3 regions of the Ferrimonas sp. YFM genome follow, and region 1 is predicted to be linked to each of the others. Evidence: riboswitches for the same ligand, from Rfam matches in the RefSeq annotation. Region 1 holds a riboswitch; each other region holds the start of a gene.
The links. Region 1 has a riboswitch for lysine ahead of QUE41_RS16120 (Na+/H+ antiporter NhaC family protein). Riboswitches for the same ligand answer to the same signal wherever they lie in the genome.

Region 1 (4,938 bases):
CATCAGTTCGTTGGCCACATCCCCCGGCTGAGTCGCACGGGAGCGGGTCATGGGAGGCATAACGATGCGGTTGGTCAGGGTCTTGCCCGCCAACTCTATGGGTTGAAACAGTGCCATTATTAACTCCTACCAGGGAATGGTTGAACCGTCGAAAACTTGGAAGCTGCCCGAGGTCTCGGGGGTAAGCCGTTCTATCTGAGCCATCATGCCGGCAACGCTCTCAGACGGGGTGAACTTGGCCTGCTCGCCGCCCATGTCGGTCTGCACCCAGCCCGGATGCAGAGCCAGGGTTTTCACCCCCTGCTCTTTCAGGTTGTGAGCCGCCGACACCAGGATCTGATTCAGTGCCGCTTTGGAGGCGCGGTAGCTGTACATGCCGCCAGAACCGTTATCCTCCAGGCTGGCCACCCGGGTCGAGATGCCCACTATGCTTTTGTGTTCGCTGGCGGCCACGTGGTCTTTCAGGGCCTGAATCAACAGGGCCGGCGCCACGGTGTTAATGGTAAGCACCTTAATCCACTCGGATTGGGTCATCTGCCCCAGTTCGGCGCATTGCTCGCCCAGCACGCCGGCGTTCAGGATCAGGTGGTCGATGGTCCGGCCTTCAAGCTCCAGAGCCAGCTCCCAGATCGCCCCTTCATCGGTGACATCCAGGGAAAAAAGCTCAATCTCCGGATTGGCTTCCGTCAACCGGTTCAGGGCCTCGGCCCCTCTGGGATCCCGGCAACAGGCCAGCACCTGCCAGCCCTTGCGGGCATATTGGCGGACAAACTCCAGGCCCAGGCCGCGGTTGGCGCCGGTGATTAGGACAGTATTCATGCACAACTCCTCTCGTTCATGGAGTCGACACTAGCACCCGGGCTCTTTTGCAAATAGAGGAGAAGTGACAAAAGACCTTTGTAAAAACGGAAAAAATCATCTCCGGCGCTCCCTAAAAAAGCCCGCAATCGCGGGCTTTTGGCTTAGGCCTAGTCTGGCAGGGTATGCTCCCCCTGCCACAGCAGCTGCAGGGGTTCCCGCTCCCGAATCAGGTGCAGTTGATCGCTGTCCACCATCACCTCGGCCACCCTGGGGCGGCTGTTGTAGTTAGACGCCATGGTAAAGCCATAGGCTCCGGCGCCACGCACCGCCAGCAGATCCCCTTCAGCCAGGGCCAAACGGCGCCCCTTGCCCAGGAAGTCGCCGGTTTCGCACACCGGGCCGACGATGTCGTACAGTCGCTCCTCGTCCGGACGGGGAATCACAGGCACAATCTGCTGGCTGGCACCATAGAGGCTGGGCCTGAGCAGATCGTTCATGGCGGCATCGACGATGGCAAAATCGCGCTCTTCGCCCTGCTTCAGGTACTCCACCTTGGTCACCAGAATCCCTGCGTTGGCCATGATCGCCCGCCCCGGCTCCAGGATCAGCTTAAGCTGACGCTCGCCCAGGCTGGGCAGCAACGCTTTTACGTACTCGGCGGGACTGGGCGGGGTCTCGTCGGTGTAGGGCACCCCAAGGCCACCGCCGAGGTCCAGATGTTCCAGCTCAATGCCCTGCTCTGCCAACTGGTCCATCAGCCCCAGCAGCCGTTCCAGGGCTTCCACGAAGGGGCGGGCCTCGGTCAATTGGGAGCCGATGTGGCAATCCATGCCGGTCACCTTGAGGTTGGGTAGCTCATCGGCCCGGCGATAGACCGCCACCGCCCGCTCCCAGGGGATACCAAACTTGTTCTGCTTGAGCCCAGTGGAGATGTAGGGGTGACTGTTGGCATCGATGTCAGGGTTGATCCTCAGAGAGACCGGGGCCTGAAGCCCCATCTCGCCAGCCACCCTATCCAGGCGCTCCAGCTCAGCCTCAGACTCCACGTTGAAGCAGAGAATCCCCGCTTCCAGCGCCTGGCGCATCTCTGCCTCGGTTTTCCCCACTCCGGAGAACACCACCTTGGCCGGATCGCCTCCGGCCTGAAGCACCCGGGCCAGCTCACCGCCGGAAACGATGTCGAAGCCAGAGCCCATACGGGCCATCAGGTTGAGGATGGCCAGGTTGGAGTTGGCCTTCACCGCGTAACAGATGAGGTGGTCCCGCCCGCCCATGGCGTCGCTGAAGGCGTGCCAATGGCGCTCGATGGTAGCCCGGGAGTAGAGATAACATGGCGTGCCAAAACGGTCGGCGGCCTCGGCCACCGGCACCGACTCAGCCATCAGCTGTCCGTCACTGTAGTTGAAGTAGTCCATATCAAGCCCTTTCAGTTTGGTAGTGGTGCTCTCCACCCTCCCGGCGGCGCAACAGCCCCACCAGAACCATCAGGCCCAGACAGCTGATCAGCAATCCGGCGGCCACAGAGCCAGTAAAGCCCAGTACCAGATAACCTGCCAGGGCAAGACCTGCCGCCATCACCGCATAGGGCAGCTGAGTAGCCACGTGATCCATATGATGGCAGGCGGAACCGGTAGAGGAGAGGATGGTGGTATCGGAGATGGGTGAGCAGTGGTCGCCGAACACTCCGCCAGCCAGAACCGCAGACAGGGCGGGCACCAGCAGAGCAGGCTCCAGGGCCAGCGCCATGTTGGCGGCAATGGGCAGCATGATGGCAAAGGTGCCGTAGCTGGTGCCGGTGGAAAACGCGGCGGCGGCGGAGATCAGGAACACCAGGGCCGGCAGCAGGGACTGAGGCAGACTCTCTGACGCCAGACCCGCCAGATACTTACCGGTTTCCAGATCGGCAATCACCCCGGCGATGCTCCAGGCCATCAGCAGAATGTAGACCGCAGGCAGCATGGAGTGCATCCCCTTAATGATGGCGCGGCCAATCAGCGCTGGAGATACCCCTTGGGCGATCATTCCCAGGGCGGTGATCACTATGGTGATGCTGCCTGCGGTTACCATGGACCAGGCACCGTCGGCGTTCTCCAAGGCGGCAATCAGGGCGAAAGGTTCACCGGCGGCCTGCAGCGCCATGTCGCCGGAGAACAGCATCAGACCCACCACCAGGCTCACCAGCAGTACCAATGGACCTGCCAGGTTCAGCACTGTGCCACTGCGGGCCTGTTCCAGCCCCAGGTCTTCACCGGCAGGGGTGCCCTTTTGTGCATCCCAGAGTTGGCCAGCCTGGGCCCGGCGCTCCGCCGCCGCCATGGGGCCAATATCCAGGCGGAAGTAGACCACGCAGATCAGCAAGGCCAGGGCGGTCAGGGCATAGAAGTTGAAGGGGATCATCTGGGCAAACAGCGACAGGGCGGTCATCTCGGTCAGCCCATGGCTGGCCAGCAGCGCCGCCAGCAGAGACATGATGTAGGCCCCCCAGGTGGAGATGGGGGAGACCACACACACAGGGGCCGAGGTGGAGTCGATGCAGTAGGCCAGCTTTTCCCGGGAGATGCCGTATTGATCGGTCACCGGCCGGGCGACGTTGCCCACCAGCAGGGCATTGAAATAGTCATCGATGAAAATCACCGCCCCAAGGAACAGGGTCATCAGCTGGGCGTCGCGACGATCACGGATGCGGCGACGGGCCCAACGGGCAAAGGCGCGGGTGCCGCCGGACACGGAGATCAGCGCCATCAGGGTCCCCATGGTCATCAAAAAGCCCAGGGTATACAGATTCCAGCTGGCGAAGCCATCACCGTCCCACACCAGGCCAGTGGATCGGGAGGTCAGTTCAGACAGGATCACCGAGGGAGCGAAATCCGCCAGCATGATGATCCCCAACAGAATTCCCAGACCCAGGGAGAGCAACACTCTGCGCGTCACAATTGCCAGGCCAATGGCGGCCACGGGAGGCAGAATAGAAAGTGCCGAATCGGCGTAACTGATTAAAACCATCGTTTCTCTTTGTCTTATAAGTACGATGGAGGCTGCTGACAGTGGCGATATGCCACGGACGCCACCCACGGGAGAGAAATAGGGGTGACGACGTCCTTCAGTAGCGCTCCACAGTAAATTCAATCCCCAATGTCCGTTTGGGATTTACCATGGCAGTGCTGCACCTGTTAGATACAGCCCCAGCGACCGGGGATGACGCCCCTGCCACTTCGGCATCGACTCCTTTCTCTCGACCTCATCGGGTGTCACCCTGATTCGAGATACTGATAGGCGATGCGCCTCTACTGTTACCCAGTGCGGGTAACGATCTGTGTGTTACAGCCTATAACAGAATCTGTTTCGAACGCCAGTAAAAAGTTAAGAAACCGGCATTTAGACCAGTTTCCCGCCCAAACCCCACAAAACAGTAACTTTTGGCCAGAAGGGATTACATCCTGCTGTTCCAGGCAGGTTGAGCATCCATCAGGGCAAAAAGCGTGATCGGGATCTCGTCACCGTTTGACCATCCCCTTATACTGAGCGCCTTTCACTGACGAGAGCCCATTGATGTCACGCCCCAGCCCAACACTGTTCTCCCGGCCCCAGCATGCCTTGTTCTGGCTCACGGCCCTGGCCTGCCTGCTGCCGGTGATCAGCTCCCCCATGGCGCTGGTGCTGGGCATAGTGGCCGCCAGCCTGGGCGCCATCCCCAAGGGGGTGAACACCGGCGCCCTGGCCAAGAAGCTGCTGGCGTTCTCCATCGTCGGTCTGGGCTTCGGCATTCAGCTGGACCAGGCCATCGATGCCACCCGGGCGGGCCTGGGGATCATCGTCGTCACCATTTTCGGCACCCTGGCCCTGGGCACCCTGATGGCCCGGGCCCTGAAGCTGGACAGCAAGACCGGTCACCTGATCGCCTCGGGCACCGCCATCTGTGGCGGCAGCGCTATTGCGGCGGTGGCCCCGGCCATCGACGCCGACAGCAAACAGGTCTCCCTGGCCCTGGCGACCGTGTTCGTGCTCAACTCCGTCGCCCTGTTCCTGTTTCCCGTGATTGGTCATCTGGTGGGACTGAGCCAGGAGCAGTTCGGCATCTGGAGTGCCATCGCCATCCACGATACCTCCTCAGTGGTCGGCGCCGCCGGAGCCTACGGG
Region 2 (4,938 bases), 370 kb from region 1:
CCATCCTGATAGTTGAGGGCGACGGCGCTGGTGGCCAGCACCTGCCAGTCACCTCGGGTGTTCACCTCTCCTTCCAGGCCCACAGTCAGCCATTGCCAGGTGAGGGAGAAGCGGTGACCCAGGCCGAAACGACTCTTGCTGTCCAGAGGATCCCGGTAGTAGAGCTGGGTCTGGTTGTTGACGCCGCGCCAGGGACGCCAGCGCATGGTGGTCAGTACCTCCCCGATCCCTTCGCCGGTCTGATAATTCAGATGGCCGCTGAGGTTCCAGTCCCGCATCGGCGTGTCAAACAGCAGTTGTCCGGACAGGCGGCGCGACACGTCATCGAAGCTGGTGTCATAGGCCATATAATGGGTCAGGTTGAGCCCCGCGACCTGGGTACTGAGGCGGTTATTGAACAGGAAGCCGCTGCCCAGCTCCGTGTCCCTGAAGGCGGTGCCGAACTGGTATTGCAGGCCACCGGCCTGGGGCAGGGCCCCTTCGATCTCAAACCGGGTCGCCCGGCGGACCTCCACCAGTTCACCGGGATTGTTGCGACTGGATTGAAACTCACCGAAATCGTTGTGGGTCAGCCTCAGGCTGTGATCTGTGCCAAGCAGGGTCTGCCAGCCCAGGGCGAAGGCACTGTCGCCTTCCGCCTCCATGGCGGCTTCGGCAAACCAGGTGCTGTCGGCGAAGAAGCCGGTGGCCCGGGTGCTGAAGTAGTCCCGATTCTCTATGACGCCGTTCTCGCGAACACTCTGTTGGCTGTACCCCACTCCCAGGGTGAGGTTGTCGGTGAGGCCATAATCCACTCTGGCGTCATAGGCTCGCCGCAGTCCCAGGCTGGCCAGCTCGCTGTCGCTCTTGTGGGTGAACAGGTTGCTGGTCTGGTCTATATAGAAGCCGGAGTAGCTTACTTGGCCGGCCGCCAGGGTGGCACCGCCACTGTGAACCGTGCGTCGCCTCACCAGGTATTCGCCATTGGGACCGAACAGGTGCAGCTCGAACAGGTTGGATCCCTCCACCAGGGGCAGGTTGGTGAACTGGTAGTGGTTGTCCTGATCTGCGGTGGTGACCCGCATCAGGGCGCCATTTCGGTAGAGGTTGACCGACCAGCCTTCGGGGGCGTTGCCCTCGATGACGGTTCGGCCGAACCTGGCCTGGTCGCGCTGCTGGGCGTTGCCAAACACCACCCCCTGGCCCTCTATCTGGCCGTGGATCAGGTTGTCTCCAAAGTAGCGCACATCCCCGACCTGATAGCCGCCCAACTGAAAGGGCATCCACCCGTTCAGATCCCCCAGATCCCGGGAGACCCGCAGACGGAAGCGTTCATCCTCTCCCTGGGTACGGCCGGCGCTGAACTCATAGGAGTGCATGGCCAGGTCACCCTGGGCAAGCAGGTTGAACATGTAGTCTTCGGTGACATAATCTTCACCGGCCAGGTCAGCCTCTCCCTGCAGGTAGACCAGGGGCGGCGTGTAGATCTGGTAGTCGTGGGGGTGCTGAGGATCGAAACTGGTCTGGGTCAGGTCTTTCTGCTCATTGGGGTCGGCGGTGACCTGATTCAGGGTGATCGCCTGATCCACCGCAGGCATGGGGATCACCCCGGATGCGTTGATGGTCTGACGCAGGTTCTGAATGTTGAGGGTCAGAGGCAGCAGTTGCTGAATGAACTCCGGCGTCAGGTAGATATCCAGGTTGTCCCGCCCCCAGATCATCTCTGGGTCCACGGTGATCTGTTTGAGTCCCCGCCTGGCTTTGTCCTGATTGAGGTCCAACATCAGGTTGGCGTTCTCCCCCTGGATCCAGCCCGAGGCCGTCAGCGCCTGGGGATCCACCTTGACGTCGATGCCCAGTGATGCGGCCAGCCCCTGCAGGGGCAACAGCAGCTCTCCTCTGTAGAGGTAGACCGGAAGCTGATCGGTCAGCTGCACCCCTCTGGCGTGCAGGGTGAAGGGCCGAAGATTCTGATTGGGAAGGTCTATCTCTTGGGTGAAGGCGCCAACGCTGTAACAACTCAGCAACCCTGACAGGAATAGGCTAACAACTCGCATCAAACCAACTACGTTCGGTATATAACTGCCGGCGATGATAGCACCATTCATTCAGATTCATGGGTGTAAAACCAATAATTTACAATGGTGAAATTGTCCCTCTGTGATAACCTGTTTCCCTTAGGATGTGATGAGTTAGATGGAGTGTACGCATGACGGACGCAAGTACCGCTTCGCTGGATCTGCAGACCCTGGATGCCTATTGTGCTGCCATTGGCGCGGCGACCCTGCTAAAGAGTGTGGTGGTGTTTGAGCAGATGGCGCCCGAGTATCTGCAAACCATGGCCGCCGCCATGCAGAGCAAGGACAAGCCTCTGTTATGCAGCGAAGCCCATAAATTGAAGGGAGCCGCAGGCTCCGTGGGCCTGAAACGGATTCAGGAGTTGTCTCAGCAACTCCAGTGTGGCGATCTGCCTCAGTGGCAGGAGGGTCATGAGCAGTGGTATCAGCAGATTGAGCGACACCTGGAAGAGGATGTGGCCAGCCTCAAGCAGTACCTGAGCCAACGCAGTTAATCTGAGACACAAAAAAAGCCGCTGGAAAGCGGCTTTTTTTATGGCTGGGCCTTACTGGTTTTCCAGCTGGCCACAGAAGCGGTAACCTTCGCCGTGAATGGTGGCGATGATCTCCGGAGTCTCCGGGTGGCTCTCGAAGTGCTTGCGGATTCGACGGATGGTCACATCCACGGTGCGGTCGTGGGGCTTGAGCTCACGGCCGGTCATCTTCATCAGCAGGTCCGCACGGGAGAGGATCTTGCCTGGGTTCTCAACGAAGTGCAGCATGGCACGGAACTCACTGCGAGGCAGCTTGAAGGGTTCGCCACTGGGGCTGACCAGAGAACGGCTGTTGATCTCCAGGGACCAGCCATTGAACAGGTAGTGCTCCACCTGAGGCTTCTCTTCCGGTGCCTTGCTGGAACTGACGATGCGGTTCAGCAGGTTGCGGGCACGGATGGTCAGCTCCCGAGGGTTGAACGGCTTGGTGATGTAGTCATCGGCACCGATCTCCAGGCCGAGAATCTTATCAACTTCGTTGTCACGACCGGTGAGGAACATCAGGGCGATGTTGTTGTTCTCGCGCAGTTCGCGAGCCAGCAGCAGGCCGTTTTTACCCGGCAGGTTGATGTCCATGATCACCAGGTTAACCTTGTGCGCCTTGAGCACGTCGTGCATCTCGTCGCCATCTACGGCCTCGGATACCAGGTATCCTTCTGCTTCAAAAATACTTTTCAGTGTGTTTCGAGTGACGGCTTCGTCCTCGACAATCAAGATATGTGGATTTTGCATGATCAGCTACCTAAAGCCCATTTTAAACCAACCGTCCTGAACGGAGTCACTCTCCATTCGGGACAAGAATGCCTATGCAAATTCCTTTTCGGCGTGTAATAGCCCGATGCGCCAGCATTGGGGGAGCAGGACGAATTGGGATTCGCTCTGTTCATTTGAAGTTCCCAAAATACCGTATTTTGGCTCAAATGTTATCCGCAAATGTTAACAGAATCCGATTTCTGCCGACCGTGTCACATTTTGTGAAACTCACGGATGATTTTTGTTTCGGTCTGTCAGACCGAACGCCTAAAGGTGTCTGTAATGATAGACGAATTACAGTATTGTGCCCCGGCGGTAACGGCCCGGTGGCGGGGTGGGCCCGTTAAAACTGTGACCCGGCTTCCCGTAACGGGAGCTTAAGGGGTACATTACTTACTCAATCGTTTGACATTAAAACTGCATTAAGGTTTAGTGTCTGCAACCCTTTAGGTTTAGTTTTAACCAGACTCCCTGTCTGCAAGCTGAACCCAGGGCCAGAAGAGGTGCACTGCCCAGGCAGTTCCGGAGAGAGGGTCGGTCCTCTAAGACACGGAATCAGGGGGAGCAGTGCCGAGAGGGGGCCGGCGGCCGATCGCCACCCCTTCGGTCGATGGGGCTGAATCCCCATGACTGTCACCGTAAGATGTGGTGGAGAGCTTCTGGTCGCTTACGCCGTACCCTGCGTGTTGTCGATCCAGACTCTTCGAACAGTGATACAGGTTCGAAGTCATGAATAATCCTATACCTACCTTAACCGTCGCCAAGTTCGGCGGAACCTCAGTGGCCGACCTGACGGCGCTGAACCATTGTGCCGACATCATTCAGTCGGATCCTTCTGTTCGCCTGGTGGTGGTCAGTGCCGCCGCCGGCGTGACCAATCGCCTGGTGGAGCTGGCCTCCGGCAATCTGGACGAGTCCCGCCGACAGCTGTTGCTGAGAGAGGTGGCGGCCATCGAGTACGCCATGCTCGATCGTCTGGAGAATCCCGCCACCATTGCCGCCGAGCTCGATGGCTACCTGACCGAGATGGACCGGCTCTCCAAGGCCCTGAGTGACCAGCCCGGCTGCGCCGAGTCCATGGATAGGCTGCTCTCCATGGGGGAGCGCTGCTCCTCGCTGATGATGACCCAACTGCTCAGTCAGCGTGGGGTGGCTGCCCGCAACTTCGATGCCTGCCAGGTGATGCGCACCGATGACCACTTTGGCCGTGCCACACCGGAGATCGGCGCCATTGGCCGGCTGGCCGCAGAGAAGCTGGCGCCCTTGCTGGCGTCCCAGGTGGTGGTGACCCAGGGGTTCATCGGCAGCGACAGTGCCGGACGGGTGACCACCCTGGGACGGGGTGGATCGGACTTCAGCGCCGCCCTGATGGCGGAAGGGCTGGGGGCACAGACCCTGGCGATCTGGACCGATGTGGACGGCATCTACAGTTGTGACCCCAGAGTGGTGTCGGACGCCCGCCCCATCGAGGAGCTGAGTTTTAATGAGGCGGCAGAGATGGCCACCTTTGGCTCCAAGGTTCTGCACCCGGCCACCATACTGCCGGCGGTGCGCAGCGGCACCTCCGTGTTTGTCGGTTCCACCCGGGCGCCGGA
Region 3 (4,938 bases), 170 kb from region 1:
GCGCCGGCAAAGACCAGGCGGGCAGGTTGCCCTGGGCCAGGGAGGCCATGTACTCACCGGTGTTGAGATCGCTGATGATACCGGCAATGGTCCAGGCAAACAGCAGGATATAAATAGCAGGCAACATCGACTTGGTGCCGCTGATCACCGCCTTCACCATATAGCCCACGGGCACACCCTGCATCAGGCTGAACATCAGGGTGAAGATCACCCCGGCCAGGCCGGAGTAGAACAGGGACCAGGCCACATCGGTGTTTTCGAAGGCGCCGATCAGGCTGAAGGCTTTACCGTCGGCGGCCAGGGCCTGATTACCGGAGAACAGCATCAGGGCGACGGTGATGGCGATCAAAAAGCCGATGGGCGCCACCAGCCCGGCCACCCGACCGTTGTCCGCTTCCGGCAGATCCAGCTCCTCACCGGGGGGCACGCCGCGGGACTCCTCCCACAACTGACCGGCACGGGCACGCTGCTCGGCCCGGGCCAGGGCACCGAAGTCCAGGCCAAAGTAGACCACCGCCAGCAGCAGCAGGAAGGCGAAGATGGCGTAGAAGTTCATGGGCACCATCTGAATAAAGGCACTCAGGTAGCCGATCTCCGTCATGCCGTGGGTGGTGAGCAGGCCACCGATCAGGGCGATGATGTACGCTCCCCAGGAGGAGATGGGGGAGATCACGCAGATGGGCGCCGAGGTGGAGTCGATGCAGTAGGCCAGCTTCTCCCGGGACACCTTGTAATGATCGGTCACCGGCCGGGCCACGGAGCCCACCACCAGGGTATTGAAGTAGTCATCGATGAAAATCACCACGCCCAGCGCCATGGTCATCAGCTTGGCATCCCGCCCGGAGCGAATCCGCTTGCGGGCCCAGGCGGCAAAGGCCCGGGTCGCGCCGGAGACGGAGATCAGGGCGGTCATGATCCCCAGCAACACCAGAAATCCCAGGGTGTAGAGGTTCCAGGCGGCAGGCGCGCCATCGTCCCACACCAGGGTCAGGGCCCGGCCGGAGAGCTCGGACAGCGCCGTCATGGGCGCAAAGTCCACCAGCATCAGGGTGCCCAGCAGAATACCCAGCCCGAGGGAGAGCAACACCTTGCGGGTCATGATCGCCATCCCAATGGCAACCAGGGGAGGCAGAAGAGAGAGTGCCGAATCGGCGTAACTAATTAAGGCCATCGTTATCTTATCGTTGTGGATTAGCGATGGAGGCAACTGACACGACTGTGCGTCGAGGGAGGGATATGCAGAGAATAGAAACCCACCGTCCTTTCAGTAGCGCTCCATAGTAAAAAAGCATCCGAGCTCCTCTCGGAATTTACTATGGCAGTGCTGCTCCTGTTAAAAGCAGCCCCAGCGGCCAGGGATGATGCCCTGCCCACTTCGGCATCGACTCCTTTCCACCGGCGTCGTCGGGTATCAACCTCGACCGGCGTACTGATAGGCGATGCGCCTCTACCTAAATCGGTACTCGCAAAAAGCGAAGGCGGCATTCTAACCGCAAGTGTCCCTCACTTGTCCGGCAGATGCCGCCATAATGTGAGTTAAATCACATTTATAACAGTTCTGTGAGCTTAGGAACAGCCTCAAACAGGTCTGCTTCCAGGCCATAATCGGCAATCTGGAATATAGGCGCGTCCGGGTCCTTGTTGATCGCCACGATCACCTTGGACTCTTTCATCCCCGCCAGGTGCTGAATGGCACCGGAGATCCCCACGGCGATGTAGAGATCCGGGGCAACGATCTTGCCTGTCTGACCCACCTGCAGATCGTTGGCCACGAAGCCTGCGTCTACGGCTGCCCTGGATGCGCCGATGGCGGCACCCAGCTTGTCCGCCAGCTGTTCGATCAGGGCAAAGTTCTCACCGCTGCCCAGTCCACGGCCTCCGGAGATCACCACCCGCGCCGCACCCAGTTCAGGGCGCTCGGACTCAACCAGTTCCTCGCCGACAAACTGGGTCAACTCGCTCGACTTGACGCTGTCCAGGGCATGAATTTCCGCCGGTGCCTGCTCAGCCACCGCATCGAAGGCACTGGTCCTGATGGTCAGTACCTTCTTCTCATCCAGGCTCTGCACCGTCGCCAGGGCATTGCCCGCATAGATGGGACGGACGAAGGTATCGTCAGACTCGATGGCAATGACATCGGAGTGCTGTGCCACGTCCAGCAGGGCCGCAACCCGGGGCAACATATCCTTACCCTTGGCGCTGGCTGCCGCCAGAATGTGGCTGTAATCAGCGGCCAGTTCCAGCACCAGGTCGGCCACAGGCTCCGCCATCTGGTGGGCGTAGGCCGCGTTATCCGCCACCAGTACCTTGGTGATGCCGGCGAGCTTGGCGCCCTGCTCTGCGGCGGTCGCGGCGTTGTCGCTGGCCACCAGCAGATGAAGGTCCTGCCCCAGTGCCGATGCGGCACCCACCACCTTGGCACAATCGGCACTCAGGCCCTGCTTATCTACTTCTGCAATAATGAGGATCGCCATTACACCACCTTCGCTTCATTCTTCAGCTTATCCACCAGCTCTTCCACTGAGCCCACCATGACGCCGCCGCTGCGCTCAGCGGGCGCGGTCACTTTCAACGTCTTCTGATGAGACCCCAACTGCAATTCAAAATCTGCCACAGTCACGATATCCAGAGGCTTTCGCTTGGCTTTCATGATATTGGGCAGGGAAGCATACCTGGGTTCATTGAGACGCAGATCCGCCGACACCACGGCGGGCAGCTTCAGGCTCAGGGTCTGGATACCACCGTCAATTTCGCGGGCCACCTTAATCTGATCGCCGTCCACGTCCACACTGGAGGCAAAGGTGGCCTGACCCATACCGGCCAGCGCCGCGGTCATCTGAGCGGTCTGGTTGTTGTCACCGTCGATGGACTGTTTGCCGAAGAGCACCAGAGAGGGCTGCTCCTTGTCAATCACCGCCTTAAGCACCTTGGCGACAGAGAGGGGTTCCAGGGCATCATCATGCTCCACCAGAATCCCCCTGTCTGCACCCAGCGCCATGGCAGTGCGCAGCTGTTCCTGTGCCACCTTGAGGCCAATAGACACTGCAATAATCTCATCAGCGTGGCCTTTTTCCTTCAGCCTTACCGCTTCCTCTACTGCGATCTCGCAGAAGGGGTTGATCGCCATCTTCAGATTGGCCAACTCGACATCGGTCTCGTCTGCCTTAACCCTTACTTTTACATAGGGGTCGACCACCCGCTTAATGGGAACCAGAATCTTCATAGTACGTCCTTTGTTGAGCGCCGGATTCGACTTTGCCTAACACTGCTCACCACTCTAATTACTGTTGACGTTAACGTCAACCTGAACCAAGGTCGCAAGGCCCCCAGGCGACGGCGAATCCGGCTCAGGAGAGTTTCAGATGACTTTTAAAAAGGAAGATGAACTTTAACAAAAGTAAAATGTCATCATTTGGGAATGCAAAACTCTATTTAATCGCTAAATTAATCGGAATATTTTGCAGACAAGTAATATTTTGCATGCTAGTCTAAACACTGATCTATATACACACTCATATTTAGGTTGATTCAACGATGGCTGATTTCCTCGAAATTTTGACTCACGGTCGCCGCTTGAAGGCTCAAGTTAAAGAGCTGGAGCTGGATGAACTGAAAGACGTAATTGCTAAACTTCAAAAGATTGCTGATGAGCGCGAAGCGGAAGCTGAGGCTGAAGAAGCCGCTCAAGCTGAGCGTCTGGCGAAAATTGAAGCAATTCGTAAGCAACTGGCCGAAGACGGTATTAGTGTTGACGAGCTGAATGCACTGGAAGGTGCTGCTCCTCGTCGCAAGCGTGCTCCTCGCCCTGCCAAATACCAAATTGAAGTAGATGGCGAGATGATTACCTGGACCGGTCAAGGCCGTACTCCTAAGGCAATCAAGGAAAAGCTGGACCAAGGCCACTCTCTGGAAGAGTTCCTGATCGAGCAATAAACTACAGTTTCCTGAAAAAGCGGTCGCCTATGGCGGCCGCTTTTTTTTGTCTGCGGGTAATAGAGGGCAGCGCTTAGCAGCGCCGATATATAGTATTCCAGGAGGATATAAAGACCCACCCAGCACGACATGGATAAAATCCTTTATAATCATGCACTAAACTCATATCCCTCCTCAGCCATTAGCCCCTTTGCCCCGGCCCCTATATCGTGCAGAAGGGTATTAACGCCCACCCGATGCCCCGATAAGTCAGGGTGTATGCCCTCGGAGGATGTGACATTTCAATTACGTAGATTGAACCGGGATAAAAGCGAAGCTGAATTTAAGCTGAATATACTTATGCTACGGCTACGATATCGAAGAATAGAAACCTTTGATGACCAGATGTCACCACCGGGCAGTGCTTTATTGAGCTCAACAAGGTCAGTTTGACCCTTTCAATTCAGCACTTTTGTAAACCTTTGTTGAGCATGACTCATCACCACCAAGTTCTCCGGGGGGCATACCATGGCTATTTCCACACTCTTTTAAGAGCAAGGCGATTTTGAAGTAACCAAATGTTAACTCCTGCTTCCTATATGAGGAGGCATAAGCTCAGCTCTCTTTTAGCTCTCCCTTTAACCCACCTAAGGACAGCCATCATTCCAATGGCTATTCTTTACCAGGTTAACCCGGCAACTAAAGAAGACTCATTGGTCAATTTTGCACCAGCATCGAATGTCATACTCACCAGTGGCAAGTTATAAGCCGGCATTATATTTCAGTCCGGAGCCCCTCAGACTTTCTCAGGCCACATATACGCTGTGTTACACTAAGGCGATAAAAGCACCAAAGAGATCCCCCATGAGACACTCCATCATCGCCACACTCTTGTTACTTGGCGGCTGTAGTGCCAATTTCGAGTTCAACAGTAATCTGGACTCCGAGGCAACCCGCGACTATTTCAAAGCCGGTCAGGTTGCCCTGTATCAGGGCGAGGCACCACCTCCGGGTAAGGATCTCGGT

Region 2: another riboswitch for lysine. It lies ahead of lysC (lysine-sensitive aspartokinase 3); the one in region 1 lies ahead of QUE41_RS16120 (Na+/H+ antiporter NhaC family protein).
Region 3: another riboswitch for lysine. It lies ahead of QUE41_RS16835 (Na+/H+ antiporter NhaC family protein); the one in region 1 lies ahead of QUE41_RS16120 (Na+/H+ antiporter NhaC family protein).

What each region holds. Positions count from the first base shown of each region.
Region 1 is NZ_AP027368.1:3,479,065-3,484,002, forward strand. It holds gene QUE41_RS16105 (alkene reductase) at 1-117, opposite strand, end outside; gene QUE41_RS16110 (SDR family oxidoreductase) at 127-819, opposite strand; gene lysA (diaminopimelate decarboxylase) at 969-2,216, opposite strand; gene QUE41_RS16120 (Na+/H+ antiporter NhaC family protein) at 2,218-3,804, opposite strand; lysine riboswitch at 3,898-4,096, opposite strand; gene QUE41_RS16125 (YeiH family protein) at 4,351-4,938, shown strand, end outside.
Region 2 is NZ_AP027368.1:3,850,665-3,855,602, reverse strand. It holds gene QUE41_RS17765 (SPOR domain-containing protein) at 1-2,036, opposite strand, end outside; gene QUE41_RS17760 (Hpt domain-containing protein) at 2,189-2,551, shown strand; gene arcA (two-component system response regulator ArcA) at 2,603-3,322, opposite strand; lysine riboswitch at 3,834-4,010, shown strand; gene lysC (lysine-sensitive aspartokinase 3) at 4,073-4,938, shown strand, end outside.
Region 3 is NZ_AP027368.1:3,651,162-3,656,099, forward strand. It holds gene QUE41_RS16835 (Na+/H+ antiporter NhaC family protein) at 1-1,171, opposite strand, end outside; lysine riboswitch at 1,261-1,458, opposite strand; gene QUE41_RS16840 (electron transfer flavoprotein subunit alpha/FixB family protein) at 1,548-2,474, opposite strand; gene QUE41_RS16845 (electron transfer flavoprotein subunit beta/FixA family protein) at 2,474-3,223, opposite strand; gene QUE41_RS16850 (H-NS histone family protein) at 3,535-3,933, shown strand; gene rcsF (Rcs stress response system protein RcsF) at 4,777-4,938, shown strand, end outside.